DNA from 2 places in the Nonomuraea polychroma genome. Region 2 is predicted to be linked to the other one. Evidence: riboswitches for the same ligand, from Rfam matches in the RefSeq annotation. Region 2 holds a riboswitch; the other holds the start of a gene.
What was found. A riboswitch is a leader RNA that binds a small molecule or an ion and turns the genes downstream of it on or off. The one in region 2 is predicted to bind cyclic di-AMP.
Positions count from the first base shown of each region.

Region 1: another riboswitch for cyclic di-AMP. It lies ahead of EDD27_RS33160 (hypothetical protein); the one in region 2 lies ahead of EDD27_RS30785 (coiled-coil domain-containing protein).

Region 1 covers NZ_SAUN01000001.1:7,281,027-7,284,332, forward strand. The annotation lists gene EDD27_RS33150 (winged helix-turn-helix transcriptional regulator) at 1-78, shown strand, start outside; gene EDD27_RS33155 (alpha/beta fold hydrolase) at 116-955, opposite strand; gene EDD27_RS33160 (hypothetical protein) at 1,028-1,819, opposite strand; cyclic di-AMP (ydaO/yuaA leader) riboswitch at 2,000-2,136, opposite strand; gene EDD27_RS33165 (DUF5302 domain-containing protein) at 2,264-2,464, opposite strand; gene EDD27_RS33170 (rod shape-determining protein) at 2,649-3,306, shown strand, end outside.
Region 2 covers NZ_SAUN01000001.1:6,748,176-6,751,481, forward strand. The annotation lists gene EDD27_RS30775 (DinB family protein) at 1-124, opposite strand, end outside; gene EDD27_RS30780 (hypothetical protein) at 252-440, opposite strand; gene EDD27_RS30785 (coiled-coil domain-containing protein) at 545-1,507, opposite strand; cyclic di-AMP (ydaO/yuaA leader) riboswitch at 1,513-1,649, opposite strand; gene galT (galactose-1-phosphate uridylyltransferase) at 1,718-2,791, opposite strand; gene EDD27_RS30795 (DeoR/GlpR family DNA-binding transcription regulator) at 2,788-3,306, opposite strand, start outside.

The DNA.
Region 1 (3,306 bases), 530 kb from region 2:
GAACCGATCTCGGCGGTGGCCGCGTGGGCGGAGCGGAACGTGGCCGAGATTCTCCGGTACCGCGAGAAATCCGCCTGAGCGGCCCGCATCCGGGCACGGGCCGCTGCCGAGGCTTTCAGGCGCTCGTGAGCTTGGTGATCTCGGTGGCGATGTCGGGCCAGAGCGCACGCGGCAGGTCGTGGCCCATGCCGGGATAGGTGACCAGCCTGGCGCCGGGAACGGCCGCCGCCGTGGCCTGGCCTCCCGCCACGGGGACGAGCGGGTCCGCCTCCCCGTGCAGGACGAGCGTGGGCGCCTTCACCTGCGTGAGCGACTCCGTGCGGCTGCCCGAGGCCATGATGGCGGCCAGCTGCCTGGCCGTGCCCGCAGGGTCGAAGCACCGGTCGTAGGCCGTCCCGGCCAAGGTGGTGATCCACTCGCGGTCCAGCTCGTAGCCTGGCGAACCGATGACGGACCAGGTCCGCAGCGCCTGCTCCAGCACGCCGTCCCGATCGGCCGGCGGCGTGGCCATGAGCACCGCGAGCGCCTCCGCGGTCGGCGGGGCTACCTCGGTGCCCGGTGTCGACATGATCGAGGTCAGGGTGAGCACCCGTTCGGGATGCCGGATGGCCAGGGTCTGGGCGATCATCCCGCCCATCGACGCCCCGACCACGTGGGCGGCGGGCCAGGCAAGCGCGTCCATGAGGCAGGCGGCGTCGTCCGCCAGGTCGTCGAGCAGGTACGGCGCGGGCGCCCCCGCCTCGGGGACGCCCTTGTCGTGGAAGTGCGTGGACAGGCCCGCGTCGCGGTTGTCGAACCGCACGACGTGGTGGCCCTGCTCCGCCAGCAGCCGGCAGAACTCCTCGTTCCAGTGGATGAGCTGAGCACCGAGCCCCATGATGAGGAGCAGGGGTCGTCCTGCCGGCGAGCCGAAGGTCTCGTAGGCGATGTCAATGCCGTTGGCGGTTGCGCGCATGGTCACGGAGACCAGAATGACATTCTGGTCTCCGTACGTAAAGTCAGCGCTTGACGAGCCTGCGGCGCGTAGTCAGCTCTTGAGGAGCCTTCGGCCGAGCACCGCGCCACCGCCGGCCAGGGCCAGGATGCCCGTGGCGAGAACGGCGCCGCTCACCGGACTGGACGCCCCGACCTCGGCCTCGGTGTCCTCTGCGCTCGCGGGAGCGGAGACACGCTCAGGAGCGGCGACGGCCTTCCCGCCCGCCGGCTCCTCGGTGGGCTCAGCGGCCTTTCCGGCCGCCGGCTTCTCGGTGGGCTCCTCTTCGGCCACGACCTTGGGGGGCTCGGCCGGGTTGGTGTCCTTCCTGGCCCAGGCGCCGGTGGAGAAGGGGACCGGCTGGTTCTTCTTGCCGACACCGGGACCCCACTTGGTGATGACGTAGTCGATGTCGATGTGGCCCTGGCCGCCGACGCCGTCCACGTGGAGCGTGTCGGGGTTGAACGTGCCGCCGGTCAGCTCGGCGAAGGTCTTGGCGTCCAGGTCGAGCATGATGCCGCGGTTGGACGGCGTGCCCGGGCCGCGGTCGCCGACGAAGAAGGGCAGCTTCTTGCCCTTGTAGATGACGTATCCCTCGGTCAGCAGCGGCCAGCTCGGGCTGGCGGCGAGCCCCTTCTGCATGGGCTTGCCACTGGCCGGCATGCCGGTGTCACCGGCGCGGCCGGAGCCGTCGTCCCAGAAATAGGACGCTGTGGTCGAGCCCTTGAGCAGGACCTTCTGTTCGTTGTCGGAGTCGGCCTGGGCGGCTGTACAGGCGATGGTCAGCGTGGTGGCGGCGGAGGCGGCGAGCAGGGCGCAGGAACGCAGGCCAAAACGTGCAGACATAGAGCAGTGAGGTCCTTTGCGAGGGGTCAGGGACACGCGCTCCTGAAAAAGGGCGTAGCAAAGCAGAAAGCCGAGCGGGGGTTACTACGCGGAGCGCGGAAAGAGCCTGGGAAAAGGGCCGATCAGCCGGTGGCCGGCACGACGCTGTCTGGGGGTACGACGCGGTGATACATCAATGAGGTGTCCTCTCCATCACGCCTACCGGGTTAGCTGACGGGTTCGGGCTTGGAGGATGCCCTACCGGCCAGGTGGCCGGATTCACCCCTGAGGGATGGGTCCCCGGTTCCCGATCGCTCGGGATTCGGCTATGTAATGGCCCACACTGTAACCACGTATTCCGGACATACGCAAACGATTCATCATGAATCGGACAAAAGATCTACCTTCATATGAAGGCATAGAAAGAGGGGGCACGGCATGCCGTACCCCCTCGAAATTCGAGCCTCAGCCGCCGCTCTTGCGCCTGAACGATCTTTTACTCGCAGCCGGGCCGTGCGCCCCGTGGATCTTCGATGGGTCGCCACCCCTGCCACCCGCGCCCGACCCCGCGTGCTGGTTGCGCTTGCGCTCCAGCGCCTCACGGAACTTGCGCTTCATCTCGTCCTCGGAAGTTTCGCTGGTTTCCGGCTCCGGTGTATCCGCCATGAGGACCTCCATGGTGTTGGGGACAATCACAGCTTCGCACGGCCCCGCTTGTGGCGCGAAACCGGGGCGGTGCGGCACGCGGCCCGAGCTCAGATGCCTTGAGTAAAGACGAACCGTTCCTGGTATTGCGTTGGGGCGCACCTGGAAACAGAAGCCACATGACGGTCAACCCCCCGGAGCGGCGATGAGCGTCCTCGGCCACGACCTGGCGATGGATCTCGGGGCGGCGAGGACGCGGATCTACGTCAAGGGCAAGGGCATTGTCCTGGACGAGCCCTCGGCCGTCGCGCTCGACGCCGAGACGGGCAAGGTCCTCGGGTACGGCGCGGCAGCCGTGGGCGTGCCCGGCGAGACGTGCTGGCCGATCAGCGCCGGTCTGCCTGCCGACGGTGAGCTCACCCGGCGCCTGCTCCGGTATTTCATCCGCAGAGTGCACAGACATCCGTTCGCCCGGCCGCGCGTGGTCATGGCCGTGCCCGAGGACTCCACGCCGATCGACCGGGCGGCGCTGCGGGACCTGGCGTTCGAGGCGGAGGTGCGGGACATCCTGCTGATCCCGCACGCCCTGGCGGCGGCGCTCGGCGCGGGCGTGCCGGTCAAGGACTGCGCCGGGTGGATGGTCATCGACATCGGCCGCGACGCGGCCAGGATCGCGGTGCTCTCGTACGGGGCCGTGGTGGCCTCCGGCACGGTGGCCGTCGGCGGCCATGCCATGAGCAAGTCGATCGTCCGTCTGGTCGAGCGTGACCACGGGCTGCTGATCGACGAGGAGGAGGCGGAGGCGGCCAAGCGCCGGGCGGGCTCGGAGTGGAAGCCGCTGGACCGGCAGGTGCTGGTCCGCG
Region 2 (3,306 bases):
GCAGCTGCTCGTCCGACAGGCCGGCGCACTTGACGGCGAGGGTGGCGCGGTGCCATTCGAGCCAGTTGTTGAGCACCGTCAGCTCGTCGCCGGTGAGGGGTGGAGGGGTTCGGGAGTCAGTCACGAACTCTGACCTTACTTCGGCCCGGTGTGTGCTTTGGAGCGGCCGGTAGACGGATTCGCACACGGATTCGTCTACTTCTCCCGCGCGGCCTCCCACTCGCCGGGGAGCCTGCCATGGTCGCGGTCTGTCAGGCCGCCTTGGACGTTGGGGCCTTCCAGGTGTTGCAGGCGCTCGGGCCGCCTGCCTTGTAGCCCTGGTTGAACCAGTAGAGCTCGTTGCCCTTCAGCTTCCAGCCCTTGGCCGGGCGGCCGAGCGCCTTGGCGGCGGCGCCTGTCAGGCAGGCCTGCTGATAGGCGTACCGTCTTTCCTGCTCCACGAGCACCAGTCGTCGGCGAGGCAGCCGACGAGGGCCCTGATGTACGTCTCCGTGGCCGCCTTCGTGGTGCCCTGCATACTAGCGGGCCTCCGCGCCGCACCTTTTCATTGCATTGAGATGTGCACGTGGTCGAAGTGGTTCTCGGTGATGCTGCCCCGGTTCCCCATCGTGCTCCAGCCCGAGCCGTGGTTGATGCGCTGCTTCCAGATCACGTACTTGATGCCGAGCTTGTCAATGTTCTTGATCGCCCACTCCGCGATCCGGTCGCCGAGTGCGAGATTGGCGGCCGTCGGCATCGCGCCGCCGGTGCTCATCATGAAGTCGCAGGCGCGCCCGAGCGGGTGCTCGCCGCCGGAGCCCGAGCGGAAGCAGCCCACCGCGTACGGCAGCGAGAAGTTCTTCTGCACCTGCTCGCGCATGAGCCGGGTGCGGGGAGTGATGTTGTCGGAGCCGGAGGGCAGTTCGGGGGCCCAGCTGCCGTCGGAGTTGCGGCCGGTGCCGTACGGCACGAGGTCCGCGAGCTTCTTCTTGATGTCGTCGATGACGTCCTCGGCCTCATCGCGCTGCTTGTCGACCTCGGCCGTGTCCCGGCGGATGCCGGCCGCCAGCTCGGCGGCCTCCTCGGCGGCCTTCTGCTTGTCGTCGCGGGCCTTGGCCACGCCCTGAACGAACGCCTGCTGCTCGGTGGTCAGCTGGTTGAGCACGGCCGCGCTGCCGCCGTTCTCCGGCGGCATGAAGCTCGGCACTGGCGGATTGCCGTTCTGGTAGCGCAGCCGGGCGATCTCGGCCACCCGTTGCTGGGCCGCGGCCAGCGTCTGCTCCGCGGTGGCCAGTCGCTCGTCGGCCTTCTTGGCGGCCTCCTGGGCCTTGGCGAGCTCGACGCGCTTGAGGTTGTACTGCTCGATGAGCTTGTCGACCTTGCTGGTGAGCTTCTTGAGCTGGGTGCGGAGCTCGGACTCCGAGGGTTTGGGCGCTGACGCCGCCGCGGTCGCCTGTGTCGCCGGGAAAAGAGCGACGGCGGCGGTGATGAGGCCGATGGCAAGACTCGCGGGGGACGAAGCCGCCACGTAGATGTTCCTCTCCCTCTGCCGACCGGGTTAGCTGACGGGTTCGGGAATGGGAGGTCCCTACCACCGAAGTGGATTCACCCCAATTGCGATGGGTCCCCGGCTCCCGGGCAACACGCCCGGGATTAGGCGGGCACCGGCCGTTACGGTCGGTGCTTATCGGGATATTAGTGGTAGATCACGAGTCATGCGACCTTAAGGAGAAATCTATTAGTGATCTATTTGTGATCGAAGCATGTGCGCGGCCTCCTCCGGCAGCACGTCGTTGACGAAGGCCCCCATCGCCGACTCCGACCCCGCCAGGTACTTCAGCTTCTCCGGCGCCCGCCTGATGCTGAACAGCTCCAGGTGCAGGTACGCCAGGTCGCGGCCCTCCCGCACCGGCGCCTGGTGCCAGGCCGCGATGTACGGCATCACGACCCCGAACAACCCGTCGAACGCCTTCAGCACCGACGTGTAGAGCGGCGCGAACGCGGCCCGCTCCGACTCCGTCAGCGCCGCCAGGTCGGGCACCTGCCGATGCGGATAGATGTGCACCTCGAACGGCCAGCGCGCGGCGGCCGGCACGAACGCCGTCCACGACTCGTTGGCGGCCACCACCCGCGTGCCGGCGGCGCGCTCGGCGGCCAGCACGTCGGCGAACAGGTTCCCCTTGTAGCGGGAGGCGGCGCCCAGCTGCAGCTTGGTGCGCGGGGTGACGTACGGGTAGGCGTAGATCTGGCCGTGCGGGTGAGCGAGCGTGATGCCGATCTCCGAGCCTCGGTTTTCGAAGCAGAACACCTGCTCCACGCCCTCGATGGCGGACAGCTCGGCCGTGCGGTCGGCCCACGCCTCCATGACCAGCTCGACCTGGGCGTCGGACAGCTGGGAGAAGGACGAGGAATGCTCAGAGGTGAAGCAGACCACCTCGCACCGCCCCACCGCCGGACGGACCTCGCTCAGTCCACCTACATCCTCATAGGTCCCGAAATTTCCGGAAAAAGAGGGGAAGCGGTTCTCGAACACCACCACGTCGTAGTCGTACGCCGGGATCTCCGTCGACCGCGTCTCGGACGACGGGCACAGCGGGCACTCGGCCGCCGTCCCCTTCGGCTGGAACGTCCGCGTCTGTCGGTGGCCCGCGATCGCGATCCACTCCTCGGTCAGCGGGTCGTAGCGCAGCTCGGAGGCCAACGGCCGGGGGTCGAGCGTACGGCGGTCGATCGCACTCCGTTCGGCGTCGTCCCGCCGGTCGAAGTAGATCAGCTCCCGGCCGTCGGCCAAGTGGGTGATGGTGCGCTTCAAAGCGAGGCCTCCGCGATGATCAGTTCTCCGGCCCTGTCGGCCAGCTCCGTACGTGCTTGCTCGGTCAACCCCGCGTCGCTGATGACCACGTCGGCCTCCGTCAGCTCGGCGATGGTGCTGATGCCCACCGTGTTCCACTTGGTGTGGTCGGCGGGGACGACCAGGCGGGTCGCGGCCGCCACCAGTTCCCTGTCGGTCTCCGACTCGAGCAGGTTGGGCGTGGTGAACCCGGCCCGCACGCTCATCCCGTGCACGCCGAGGAACAGCGTGTCCACGTGCAGGCGGCGGATGGCGGCCACGGCCACCGGGCCCACCAAGGCGTCCGATGGCGTTCGTACGCCGCCGGTCAGCACCACCGTGCGGTCGGAGCGCGGGTTGCGGTGGAAGACGTCGGCAACGGGGATGGAGTTGGTGATCACGGTGAGCTCAGGCACGCCGATGAGGTGGTGCGCCAGCGCCCACGTCGTGGTGCCGGCAGAAAGCGCCACGGCGGTGCCGGGGCGCACCAATTGCGC